Regions from separate parts of the Pseudomonas sp. GD03875 genome, predicted to be linked through region 4. Evidence: predicted binding sites of a transcription regulator. Region 4 holds the regulator's gene; each other region holds the start of a gene.
What was found. The regulator sigma-54, encoded in region 4, starts transcription at its own class of promoters, with help from an activator protein. The targets are predictions, from matches to a motif close to ANTGGCATNNANNTTGCTNT.
Positions count from the first base shown of each region.

Region 1 (3,202 bases), on a different contig from region 4:
CAGCAGGTCGAGGTTGTCGCGGATATGTACCGACGGCATCAGGAAGCCCATCTCCTGGGACAGCTTCTTGCGCACGCCCTTGATCCGCGCCAGCAGCTGGCCACCCTGGTTGCGGTCGACCAGCGGGATCAGGCGGTAGCCCACTTCCAGGCCGACCATGTCCACCGGGGTGACGTCGTCCCAGCCCAGTTCCTTGACCTCCTGGGCCTTCTGCGCCGGCAGCAGCTCCTGCTGGCGCTTGACCGCCTCGGCCTCGGCCTTGACCTTCTGCTGCTTGCTGCGCCAGATCAGGAAGGCGCCGCCGGCCGCCAGCAGCGCCAAGCCGAGGAACGGCACGTGCGGCATGCCGGGCACCAGCCCCATCACCGCAATGATGAGGGCAGCCACGGCCAGCGCCTTGGGCGAGGCGAACATCTGCCGGTTGACCTGCTGGCCCATGTCCTCGGAGGAAGACACGCGGGTCACCATGATCGCCGCGGCGGTAGACAGCAGCAGCGACGGGATCTGCGCCACCAGACCGTCACCGATCACCAGCAACGCGTAGATCTTGCTCGCCTCGTTGAACGACAGGCCGTGCTGCAGCATGCCGATGCCCATGCCGCCGAGCAGGGTGACGAACATGATCAGCAGGCCGGCGACCGCGTCGCCGCGCACGAACTTGCTGGCACCGTCCATCGAGCCGTAGAAGTCGGCCTCCTGGGCCACCTCGCTGCGCCGCAGCTTGGCGGTGTCCTGGTCGATCAGGCCGGAGTTGAGGTCGGCGTCGATGGCCATCTGCTTGCCGGGCATGGCGTCCAGGGTGAAGCGCGCGCTGACCTCGGAGATACGGCCGGCACCCTTGGTGACCACCACGAAGTTGATGATCATGAGGATGGCGAACACCACCACACCGACCACGTAGTTGCCGCCGATCACCACCTCGCCGAAGGCCTGGATCACCTTGCCGGCGGCGTCGTGGCCTTCCTGGCCGTGCAGCAGCACCACCCGGGTCGAGGCGATGTTCAGCGCCAGGCGCAGCAGCGTGGCGACCAGCAGAATGGTCGGGAACACGGCGAAGTCCAGCGGCCGCAGCGCGTACACGCTGACCAGCAGGACCACGATCGACAGGGCGATGTTGAAGGTGAAGAACACGTCCAGCAGGAACGCCGGCATGGGCAGCGTCATCATCGCCAGCAGCACCAGTACCAGCACCGGCACGCCGAGGTTGCCATGCCCCAGCCCTGCGAGATTGCTGCGCATGTTGCCGATCAGTTGAGCGCGATCCACTGCCACTTGCTTACCCCAGCCAATTCAATCTTTTGACGCGATATGTGTCGTGCTGGAGTCAGAGCAAGAAGTCGGCCAGCTTTGCCAACTCGCTGAAACAGTTCCCATTCGCAGGAAACCACCGAAGCGGGCTACAGTCACAGGTCGACCAAGACCCCGTTCATCACCCAAGGAGAAACACAATGAAGAAGATGGTCATCGCCGCCGCCCTGCTCGGCCTCTATGGCACCGCCCAGGCCGCGCCGCTGAGCGTGCAGCTCGACGCGGTGGACGCCAATGGCGTCGGCAAGGAGGTCGGCAAGGAGGTCGGCACGGTCAGCGTCGAACAGACCCCCTACGGCCTGGTGTTCACCCCTGCCCTGTCAGGCCTCACGCCCGGCCTGCATGGCTTCCATGTGCACATGAACGCCAGTTGCGAGGCAGGCCTCAAGGACGGCAAGCCCTCTCCCGCGGAAGCCGCCGGCGGCCACTGGGACCCGGACGGCACCAGCCGCCACGGCGCGCCCTGGGAGGACAACGCCCACCGTGGCGACCTGCCGCCGCTCTACGTCGATGCCCATGGCAAGGCCGAGCAGCCGGTGCTGGCGCCGCGCCTGAAGAGCCTGGACGATCTCAAGGGCCGCGCACTGATGGTCCACGCCGGCGGCGACAACCATGCCGACCACCCCATGCCGCTGGGCGGCGGCGGCGTTCGCGTGGCCTGTGGCGTGATCCGCTGAGGCCAGCGCCTCGCCGGCCTGCCGTCCCTCGGGCGGCGGGTCGGCGACACTATTCGTCGCGGCGCAGGTCCGGCGGAATCGGCAGGTCCGGCAGCGGACCGGGGCGCTTGCCCTTGCCGGAGCGGAATTGCCTGAGCTGATACACGTAGGCCAGCACCTGGGCCACGGCCAGGTACAGGCCGGCGGGAATCTCCTGATCCACTTCGGTGGAGTAGTACACGGCCCGCGCCAGGGCGGGCGACTCCAGCAGCGTGATGCTGTTCTCCTGGGCGATCTCGCGAATCTTCAGCGCCAGGAAATCGCCGCCCTTGGCCAGCAGCATCGGCGCGGTGCCCTTGGCCGGGTCGTATTTCAGCGCCACGGCGAAGTGGGTCGGGTTGGTGATGACCACGTCGGCCTCGGGCACCTGCTGCATCATCCGCCGCTCGGCCATCTGCCGCTGCAACTGGCGAATCTTCGACTTGACCTCGGGCTTGCCCTCACTGTCCTTGTACTCGTCCTTGACCTCCTGCTTGGTCATCTTCAGCTTCTGCTTGCTGTCCCAGAGCTGGAACGGCACGTCCACCGCGGCGATCAGGATCAGCCCGCAGGCCAGCCACAGCAGGCTCCAGCCGGCCACCTGCATGGCGTGCAGGATCGCCGACTCGACCGACTCGTTGGCGATGGCCTGCAGGTCTTCGCGGTCGGAGTTCAGCACCGCCAGGGCCACCAGCAGGATCACCACGAACTTGGCCAGGGCCTTGAGCAGCTCCACCAGCGCCTTGGCGGAGAACATGCGCTTGAGCCCCTCCAGCGGATTCATCCGGCTGAACTTGGGCATCAGCGCTTCGCTGGAGAACAGCCAGCCACCGAGGGCGATCGGGCCGATGATGGAGGCGACCAGCAGCACGGTGAGGAACGGCTGCAGGGCCAGCAACGCCTCCATGCCGGTGGCCAGCAGGTAGCGGGCCATGGCGCCTTCGTCTTGCAGCACCTCGCGCGGCAGGGAGAAGTTGCCACGCATCATTCCCAGCATCGCATGCCCCATCTGGGCGCCGAAAATCAGCAGCGCCGCCGCCCCGGCGAACGTGACCGCGAAGGTGTTGAGCTCCTTGGAACGGGCGATCTGGCCCTTCTTGCGCGCCTCTTCCAGGCGCTTGCTGGTGGGTTCCTCGCTCTTGTCGGCGCCGCTTTCGCTCTCGGCCATGGCGGAGCCTCCTCAGCGAATGCGCGCCAGT
Region 1 is NZ_JAOCCV010000002.1:271,009-274,210, reverse strand. Features, by position in the region: gene flhA (flagellar biosynthesis protein FlhA) at 1-1,266, opposite strand, end outside; gene sodC (superoxide dismutase [Cu-Zn] SodC) at 1,449-1,985, shown strand; gene flhB (flagellar biosynthesis protein FlhB) at 2,035-3,171, opposite strand; gene fliR (flagellar biosynthetic protein FliR) at 3,184-3,202, opposite strand, start outside.
Region 1: the regulator sigma-54 is predicted to act here: its motif matches at 1,327-1,346, upstream of flhA (flagellar biosynthesis protein FlhA).

Region 2 (3,202 bases), on a different contig from region 4:
CGACGCCGAATACGCCGCCGTGATCGAGATCGATCTGGCCGACGTGAAGGAGCCGGTCCTGTGCGCGCCGAACGACCCGGACGACGCCCGCCTGCTGTCCACCGTGGCCGGCGAGAAGATCGACGAAGTCTTCATCGGTTCCTGCATGACCAACATCGGCCACTTCCGCGCCGCCGGCAAGCTGCTGGACAAGGTCAAGGGCGGCATTCCGACCCGTCTGTGGTTGGCCCCGCCGACCAAGATGGACCAGCACCAGCTGACCGAGGAAGGCTACTACGGCATCTACGGCAAGGCCGGCGCCCGCATGGAAATGCCGGGCTGCTCCCTGTGCATGGGCAACCAGGCACGCGTGCAGACCGGTTCCACCGTGGTCTCCACCTCCACCCGTAACTTCCCCAACCGTCTGGGCGACGCGACCAACGTGTACCTGGCCTCCGCCGAACTGGCGGCGGTCGCCTCGATCATCGGCAAGCTGCCGACCGTCGAGGAGTACATGGAGTACGCGAAGAACATCGACAGCATGGCTGCCGACATCTATCGCTACCTGAGCTTCGACCAGATCGCCGAGTACAAGGAAGCGGCCGCGAACGCCAAGATCCCGGTCGTTCAAGCCTAAGCCTCACCCGGTGAACAGAAAGCCCCGCTCATGCGGGGCTTTCTTTTTTGTGCTATGTCCGCATGACGTGTTGGTGGCGCAATCCTGCTTTCGTGGAAGCGGCTGGGCGACCTTCCGATTGGCCGCGAAATTCGCGGATAAATCCGCTCCCACAAGGTGTGCAACAACTCACGCGGACAGAGCCTTCTCTCAGCCATGTCCACGTTACGTACTACGCGGTCAAGCCTCTCTTTATCTGAATGCTGCAGCTGCCTGTCCCTGGATTCCCGCCTGCGCGGGAATGACGGTTTCAGAAGCAACTCCACCCCTACCTCGTCATCCCCGCGTAGGCGGGGATCCAACAGGGGTCAGGGCACTACAACATCTAACGGGGACATAGCCTTCTTTGGAGCCGGACCGGCCCGCATATTTTTATGGAGCGAAACCGGGAGAGCCGTGGTCCGAAGCTCTGAAGCCCCTCGCGGGCGCCCCATTCATAAGGAGTTCACCATGAAACCCTGGATTCTCGCCCTGCTCTGCGCGATCGGCCTCGCCGGCTGCTCCACCGACTACATCATCGCCACCACCGACGGCCAGATGCTCAGTGCTCAGGACAAGCCGAAGATCGACGAGGACACCGGCCTGATCACCTACGAGGACGCCGAGGGCAACGAGCAGCAGATTCCGCAGACTTCGGTGAAGCAGATCATCGAACGCTAAGGACGTATTGCCGCGCCGCCTTGCCAAACGCAGCGGCGCGGAAATACTTGAGGTGAATCCCACCACCCAGGAGCACCTCATGAAGCACCGGATAGCCACCCTGCTGTTCTTCCTCGCCCTCACCGGCTGCGCTAGCGAACACCTCATCCTCACCACCGATGGCCAGATGCTCACCAGCGACGGCAAGCCCGAGCTGGACGAGGACACCGGCATGATCGAGTTCGAGGACACCGAGGGCCGCAAGCAGCAGATCCCGCAGACCCAGATCAAGCAGATCATCGAACGCTGAACCCTGCGGCACGGTTCCAACCGTAGCGCTGGCACATGGCTTGCTTGAGCCTGTCCAGCAGGACTCGCTCCAACGGCGGAGCAGTTCCAGACAATGGCGTCGTTTCCGGCCACCGCCCCTGCGGCGGCCCGGAGCGACGCCTTTTTTTGCTCTACGGCGGAACATCTCGATGAACGACAGCGGCAATATCCGTAGCGACGCCCTGGCCTGGGTCGCGGGCAGCGATGCCCCGGAAAAGAGCGAACTGAACCTGGGCTTCATGGCCCTCACTGACTCCGCGTCGCTGATCGTGGCAGCGACCCAGGGCTTCGCCCAGCCCTACGGGCTGACCCTCAACCTGCAGCGCCAGGCCTCTTGGGCCGGCCTGCGCGACCGCCTGCTGAGCGGCGAGCTGGACGCCGCCCAGGCCCTCTATGGCCAGGTCTACGGCATCCACCTGGGCCTCGGCGGCGCGGCCACCGAGATGGCCATCCTCATGGGCCTGTGCCAGAACGGCCAGGCGCTCAACCTGTCCCAGCCGCTCAAGCAGGCCGGCGTGACCAGCGCCGAGGCACTCGCCGCGCGCGTGCACCAAGGTGGTGCACGCCTCACCTTCGCCCAGACCTTCCCCACCGGCACCCACGCCATGTGGCTGTACTACTGGCTGGCCGCCCACGGCATCCACCCGCTGGAAGACGTCAACACCGTGGTGGTTCCGCCCTCGCAGATGGTCGCCCACCTGCGCGCCGGGCGCATCGACGGCTTCTGCGCCGGCGGCCCGTGGGGCGCCCTGGCCGTGGAGGAAGACCAGGGCTTCACCCTGGCTACCAGCCAGGACATCTGGGCCGACCACCCGGAGAAGGTACTGGCCGTGACCCGCGAATTCGCCGAGCAGTACCCCAACACCGCCCGCGCGCTGACCATGGCCGTGCTGGAGGCCAGCCGCTTCATCGACGAGAGCGAGGAAAACCGCCGCGGCACTGCCCAGTTGATCAGCAGCGCCGAGTATGTCGACGCCCCGCTCTCGGCCATCCAGCCGCGCTTCCTCGGCCAGTACGAGGACGGCCTCGGCCACGCCTGGCTGGACGCACACCCGCTGCGCTTCTTCGCCGACGGCGAGGTGAACATGCCCTGGCTGTCCGACGGCATGTGGTTCCTCACCCAGTTCCGCCGCTGGGGCCTGCTGCGGGACGACCCGGACTACCTCGGCATCGCCCGTCGCATCCACCGGCTGGACATCTACCGCGCCGCCGCCGAGGCGCTGGGCGTCGCCGTGCCGGTCAGCGAGATGCGCAGTTCCACCCTGCTCGACGGCAGCGTCTGGGACGGCAGCGAACCCGCCGGCTACGCCCGCTCGTTCGCCATCCACGCGCGCGCCGACGGCGCCGCCGCCATCGCTCTGTAACGGACCGGGAGACGCACGATGCTACGCATACTCCTGATCAACGATACGCCGAAGAAGGTCGGCCGCCTGAAGAACGCCCTGGTCGAGGCCGGCTTCGAGGTAATCGACGAGTCCGGGCTGACCATCGACCTGCCCGAGCGGGTCGAAGCGGTACGCCCTGACGTGGTGCTGATCGACACCGAGTCGCCAGGCCGCGACGTGATGGAACAGGTGG
Region 2 is NZ_JAOCCV010000005.1:13,098-16,299, forward strand. Features, by position in the region: gene acnB (bifunctional aconitate hydratase 2/2-methylisocitrate dehydratase) at 1-616, shown strand, start outside; gene N5D30_RS05515 (YgdI/YgdR family lipoprotein) at 1,106-1,315, shown strand; gene N5D30_RS05520 (YgdI/YgdR family lipoprotein) at 1,395-1,604, shown strand; gene N5D30_RS05525 (CmpA/NrtA family ABC transporter substrate-binding protein) at 1,774-2,988, shown strand; gene N5D30_RS05530 (ANTAR domain-containing response regulator) at 3,007-3,202, shown strand, end outside.
Region 2: the regulator sigma-54 is predicted to act here: its motif matches at 1,632-1,651, upstream of N5D30_RS05525 (CmpA/NrtA family ABC transporter substrate-binding protein).

Region 3 (3,202 bases), on a different contig from region 4:
CCAGCGGCGAACGGGTGCCGCTGGTGTCGCGCCACCTGCCGCTGGGCGTGCTCGAGCCGGGCGCGTTCAACGATGTCTACGAGGTGCATCCGCTGCAGCCGGGGGATCGCATCTTCCTGCTCTCGGACGGCGTGCTGGAGACCCGCGATGCCAGCGGGCAGCTGTTCGGCGAGGATCGGTTGCTGCAGGTGTTCGCCGCCGAGCACTCGCCGGAGTGCCTGTTCGAGAATATCCAGGCGGCCCTGGCCGCCTTCCGGGGCGAGGCTCAGGACGACGTCAGCATGATCGAGCTGAGCATGGTCGAGGACGGCGCCCTGAGCCGGCCGCCGCTGTCCTTCTCCGACAGCGGCCAGAGCAGCGCGCTGGACTGGTCGGTCTCCTTCGAGTTCCGCGCCGAGGCACTCAAACGCTTCAATCCCCTGCCGTTCCTGCTGCAACTGCTGATGGAAGTGCGTGGCCTGCGGGCCAGGGGTGGCGCGCTGTACGCGGTGATGGCCGAACTGTATTCCAATGCCCTGGAGCACGGTGTGCTGGGGCTTGACTCCACCCTGAAGTCCGACGCCCAGGGCTTTGCCCGCTACTACTCCGAGCGCGGTCAGCGCTTGCAGACGTTGCAGGACGGATTCGTGAAATTCGAGCTGGAGCTGTTGCCGGAGGAGGGCGGCGGCTGCCTGCGTATCCGCGTGCAGGACAGCGGCAAGGGCTTCGACGTGGCCGGCGTGCTGGCCCGGCAGGACGATTGTGTCAGCCTCAGCGGCCGCGGCATGCGCCTGGTGCGCCAGCTCGCCGATCGTTGCGACTGGGCGGCGGATGGCTGCGGCGCCGTCGTGGAGTTTCGCTGGACGGCTCAGGCATAATCGCCGCTTCCCGGCCAAGGAGTGAGCAGGTGTCCGATTCCCATCTCGATCAGAGCGTGCTGGCGTCCCTTCTGGACGTCATGGGGGAGGAGTATCCCGTGCTGCTGGACACCTTCCTGGCCGATTCCGAGGAACGCCAGCGGCACATCCACGAGGCCATGGTCGGGGAGGATGCGCAGGCCCTGCGCCTGGCCGCCCACAGCTTCAAGGGCAGCTGCAGCAACATGGGCGCGCCGTTGCTGGCTGGGCTGTGCAAGCAGCTGGAAGAGGCCGCCCGGCGCGAGCGCCTGGACGAGGTGCCGGACTTGGTCGAGCAGATCGGCCGCGAGTTCGCCATCGTCCGCATCCTGCTCAAGTCAGAGCGCCAGCGGTATCGCTGAGCGGAGTTGGAGACAGCGCATCGGGTGGATATACGCCGTCATCTCCGCGAAGGCGGAGATCCAGGGGCGCAGTGTTTCGGCCCGCACATGGATTCCCGCCTGCGCGGGAATGACGGGGGCCTACCTTCTGTGCGTAGAAGGCTTTCACCCAAGGTTATCGAGTGAAGCCGCAGCCTTACGCACCTCGCGCTCGTCATCCCCGCGAAGGCGGGGACCTAGGGGCGCGGTGTTTCGACCCGCACATGGATTCCCGCCTTCGCGGGAATGACGGGGGTTCTACCTTCTGTGTGTAGAAGGCGTTCACCAGGGTTATCGAGTGGAGCTGCGGCTGTACGCACTTCGATGTCCGTCGTCCCCGCGAAGGCGGGGACCCAGGGGCGCAGTGTTTCGACCCGCACATGGATTCCCGCCTTCGCGGGAATGACGGGGAGCTACCTTCTGGGTGTAGAAGGCCTTCACCAGGGTTATCGAGTGGAGCTGCGGCTGTACGTACCTCGACGCCCGTCGTCCCCGCGAAGGCGGGGACCCAGGGGCGCGGTGTCTCGACCCGAACATGGATTCCCGCCTTCGCGGGAATGACGGGACTTCCTGCCTTTCTTGCCCGGACGAAGTTTCATCCGATTGCCGGCGCTCGGGCAAAGTTGGCCCGGCCCTTGCTCTCTCCCCGATACGATCCATCCCTAACGGAGAGTATCCATGTCCGTTGCACCCGATTTCCTTCTCCAGTCCGCGCCCGAGGTGCGGCCGAAGGCAGCCGCCGCGAAGGCGCCCGCCACCGGTCCGGAACCCAGGAACAAAGACGCTTCCAGCTTCGCCGACGTCTACGCCCGGGAGCGTCAGGCGAAGGTGGCGGAGCGCAAGGAGGCCGCCGCCAAGGCCTCCGAGCAGCGCTCGGCCGATGCCAAGCCGGCCGGCGAGTCGAAGGCCGAGGCTGCCGCCGGGCAGCCGGCCGTTGCCGAAAGCGGCAATGCCTTGCCGGAGGAAGAGGTGGTCGAGAGCGGCGAGGACGTCATCGATCCGCTGCTGCTGATGGGCATGACCGGGCAATTGCCGGCGGCCGAGACCGAAGACCCCGCGCTGGGCGTAGAGGTCGAGGCGCCGGTCGAGGAGGTCGATCCGCTGCTGCAGCAGGCCCCCGTGGTCGTCAGCGCGGCGCCGGCGGCCCTGACCGAGGCGAACCATGATCCCGAACTGGACATGCTCAACAGTCTGCCCGGGGTCAAGCTGGCCCTGGAGATCGGCGCGCAGGGCCAGGCCGCGGCCCAGCAGCAGCTGAGCCCGGGAGCGGTGGCGGCGGAACGCTCGGCCAGCCCCGGCCAGGGCTTTGCTAATGCTTTGGCTGCCCTTTCCGGCGATGCCATGCCCAGCGAGGAAACGCCGTCGGAAGGACTGGAGGCCGATCTGTTCGGCGAGGGAACGGACAAGCCGCTGCCGAATCTGCGCGAGGGCCAGGCCGAGGTCCGCGCCGAGAACTTCGCCAGCCGGCTCAGCGCGCTGAGCCAGGCCATCAACCAGCAGACCAACGTCCAGCAGCGCCTGCCGCTGGTGCCGGGGCAGCCGCTACAGATGAACCACGCAGGCATGAGCGAGGCGGTGGTGGACAAGGTGATGTGGCTGTCCAGCCAGAACCTCAAGTCCGCCGAGATCCAACTCGACCCGGCCGAGCTGGGGCGCCTGGAAGTACGCATCGAGCTGAACAAGGACCAGGCGGCCCAGGTCACCTTCGTCAGCGCCAACGCCAACGTGCGTGACCAGCTGGAAGGCCAGGCCCACCGTCTGCGCGAGCTGTTCGCCCAGCAGGGCATGAACCAGCTCGACGTGAACGTTTCCGACCAGTCGCTGGCCCGTGGCTCCCACGGCGGTGGCGAGGAAGGCCAGCGGCGCTCCGCGGGCCGTGGCCTGGGCGATGCCGGTGGCGACGAGGTGCTGACCGGCGTCAGCGAGATCCGCGGCGGGCAATCGGCC
Region 3 is NZ_JAOCCV010000002.1:263,273-266,474, forward strand. Features, by position in the region: gene N5D30_RS02695 (fused response regulator/phosphatase) at 1-857, shown strand, start outside; gene N5D30_RS02700 (Hpt domain-containing protein) at 887-1,237, shown strand; gene N5D30_RS02705 (flagellar hook-length control protein FliK) at 1,934-3,202, shown strand, end outside.
Region 3: the regulator sigma-54 is predicted to act here: its motif matches at 1,878-1,897, upstream of N5D30_RS02705 (flagellar hook-length control protein FliK).

Region 4 (3,202 bases):
CTCGTTGGTCAGCGGGTGGCGCCGGCGGGTCTCGGAGAAGCGCTTGAGCAGGGTTTCCTCGTCGGCGTCGAGATACAGCACGTCACACTGGATATGACGGCCACGTACCTCGTCGAGCAGCTCCGGGAAGCGCTTGAGCTGGCTGGGCAGGTTGCGCGCATCGACCGACACGGCAACCTGCGGGTGCAGCAGCTCGGTCTGCAGCAGGGAACGTTCCGCCAGGTCAGGCAGGAGCCCGGCAGGCAGGTTGTCGATGCAGTAGAAACCGTTGTCTTCCAGTACGTCGAGGGCGGTGCTCTTGCCCGAGCCGGAACGCCCGCTGACGATGATCAGACGCATGCCGCCCCCCTGTTCAAAGGCCGTTCTGTACGTCGACCACGACCTGGTACAGATCCTCGTTGCTCTGCGCCTGGCGCAGGCGCTCGCGCACCTCGGCACGGTCCAGCATGCTGGCGATCTGGCGCAGCAGTTCGAGGTGCTCGTCGGTCGCCGCCTCCGGCACCAGCAGGACGAACAGCAGGTCCACCGGCGCGCCGTCGATGGCGTCGAAGTCCACGGCCGCTTCCAGGTGCAGCACGGCGCTGATCGGCGCATTGCAGCCGGCCAGGCGGCAGTGGGGAATGGCGATGCCGTTGCCGAAGCCGGTGGAGCCGAGCTTCTCGCGGGCGATCAGGTTTTCGAAGATGTCCTGGGCATCCAGATCGGGCAGATCACGGGCGACCAGATTGGCAATCTGTTCGAGTACACGCTTCTTGCTGCCTCCCGGCACGTTCACGGGGGAACGTGCGGGAGTCAGGATGGTTTCGAGTCGGATCATGGAGGGGGAGGTATCAGCGTGCGGTGGCGCCCTGCAGGCGGCCCAGCTGCTTTTCCTTGTGCTTGATCAGTTGGCGGTCGAGTTTGTCGGTCAGCAGGTCGATGGCGGCGTACATGTCTTCGTGCTCGGCGTTGGCGACCACCTCACCGCCGGCAATGTGCAGGGTCGCTTCGATCTTCTGCTTCAGCTTCTCGACCTCCATGATGACCTGCACATTGGTGATCTTGTCGAAATGGCGCTCCAGCCGGCCCAACTTCTCGCCGACATAGTCACGCAGGGCGTCTGTCACATCCAGTTGATGTCCACTGATGTTGACTTGCATAACGCATCTCCTTGTTGCCTTGTGTAAGAGACAGGCTATCGGGCCTGCCGCCGTAACACGCTGGCTGGGAGGGTGCTGCACTGCTGGCCGTGGTTTCCCCGTGGCAGGGTATCCGGCGCTCGATACGGTGTGCAGAAACCTTCCGCTCAGGGCCGCTTACATCAGTCGCTTGCGTTCGCTGGACGGCGCTATGCCGAGGGACTCACGGTACTTGGCGACGGTGCGGCGGGCTACCTGAATGCCCTGTGCCTCCAGTAAACCAGCGATCTTGCTGTCACTCAACGGCTTTTTCGCGTTTTCCGCGGCCACCAGTTTCTTGATGATGGCGCGGATCGCGGTGGACGAGCATTCGCCGCCCTCGGAGGTGCTGACATGGCTGGAGAAGAAGTACTTCAGCTCGTAGATGCCGCGCGGGGTGTGCATGAATTTCTGCGTGGTGACCCGCGAGATGGTCGACTCGTGCATGCCCACCGCCTCGGCGATGTCATGCAGCACCAGGGGCTTCATGGCCTCGTCGCCGTATTCGAGGAAGCCGCGCTGGTGCTCGACGATCTGCGTCGCCACCTTCATCAGCGTCTCGTTGCGGCTCTGCAGGCTCTTGATGAACCAGCGCGCCTCCTGCAGCTGGTTGCGCATGAAGGTGTTGTCCGCGCTGGAGTCGGCGCGGCGGACGAAGCCGGCGTACTGCGGGTTGACCCGCAGGCGCGGCACGGCTTCCTGGTTCAGTTCGACCAGCCAGCGTTCGTTGTGCTTGCGCACGATCACGTCCGGCACCACGTATTCCGGCTCGCCGGCCTCGATCTGCGATCCGGGGCGCGGGTTGAGGCTCTGGATCAGTTCGATCACCTGGCGCAGCTCGTCTTCCTTGAGCTTCAGGCGGCGCATCAGCTGGCTGTAGTCGCGGCTGCCGAGCACATCGAGGTGCTCGCCGGCCAGGCGCTGGGCCTCGCTCAGCCAGGGTGTGCCGGCCGGCAGCTGGCGCAGTTGCAGCAGCAGGCATTCGCGCAGGTCGCGGGCGCCGATGCCGGCCGGCTCGAAATGCTGGATGCGATGCAGGACGGCTTCGACCTCGTCGGCCTCGATCTCCAGTTCGGGATCGAAGGACTCGACGATCTCGTCGATGGACTCTTCCAGGTAACCCTGGTTGTTGATGCAGTCGATGATGGTGACGCCGATCAGCTTGTCGGTATCGGACATCGGCACCAGGTTGAGCTGCCACAGCAGATGGCTCTGCAGGCTCTCGCCGGCCGACGTGCGCGTGGTGAAGTCCCACTCGTCGTCATCGTTGCTCGGCAGGCTGCTGGCGCTGGTCTGGTAGACGTCTTCCCAGGCGGTGTCGACGGGCAGCTCGCTGGGGATGCGGTCATGCCACTCACCGTCCTCGGCGCTCTCGCTGTTGTTCACCGCGACGGTGCTGTCCTGGAAGCTGGAGCTGTCCTGTTGGGCCGGGCCTGCCTGTTCGGCGGCGTCGGCCATGGGATCGGAGTTATCGAAGTCTTCGCCGTCTTCCTGGCGCTCCAGCATGGGGTTGGATTCCAGCGCTTCCTGGATTTCCTGCTGCAGGTCCAGGGTGGAAAGCTGGAGGAGGCGGATGGCCTGTTGCAGCTGCGGGGTCATCGTCAGCTGCTGGCCCATCTTGAGGACTAGCGACGGTTTCATGGTGTGGGGCTGGGTACCTTGTTCACTTGCCGGCGCGGGGCGCCATCCAACTGCGAGGCGGCGGGCCGCCCCAGGAAGCAAATTATATGCCTGACCTTGAATGATTCCAGCCGTTTGCGCAAGTCCCGCACGCGGGAGGGGCTCAGAGGCGGAATTCGTGGCCCAGGTAGACTTCCTTGACCAGTTGATTGGCGAGGATGGTCTCGGCGTCGCCTTCGGCGATCAACTGGCCGTCGTTGACAATGTAGGCGGTCTCGCAGATGTCCAGGGTCTCGCGCACGTTGTGATCGGTGATCAGTACGCCGATGCCCTTGGCCTTCAGGTGATGGATGATCTGCTTGATGTCACCCACCGAGATCGGGTCCACGCCGGCGAAGGGTTCGTCGAGCAGGATGAACTTCGGC
Region 4 is NZ_JAOCCV010000034.1:21,639-24,840, reverse strand. Features, by position in the region: gene rapZ (RNase adapter RapZ) at 1-339, opposite strand, end outside; gene ptsN (PTS IIA-like nitrogen regulatory protein PtsN) at 353-817, opposite strand; gene raiA (ribosome-associated translation inhibitor RaiA) at 831-1,139, opposite strand; gene N5D30_RS22065 (RNA polymerase factor sigma-54) at 1,296-2,798, opposite strand; gene lptB (LPS export ABC transporter ATP-binding protein) at 2,941-3,202, opposite strand, start outside.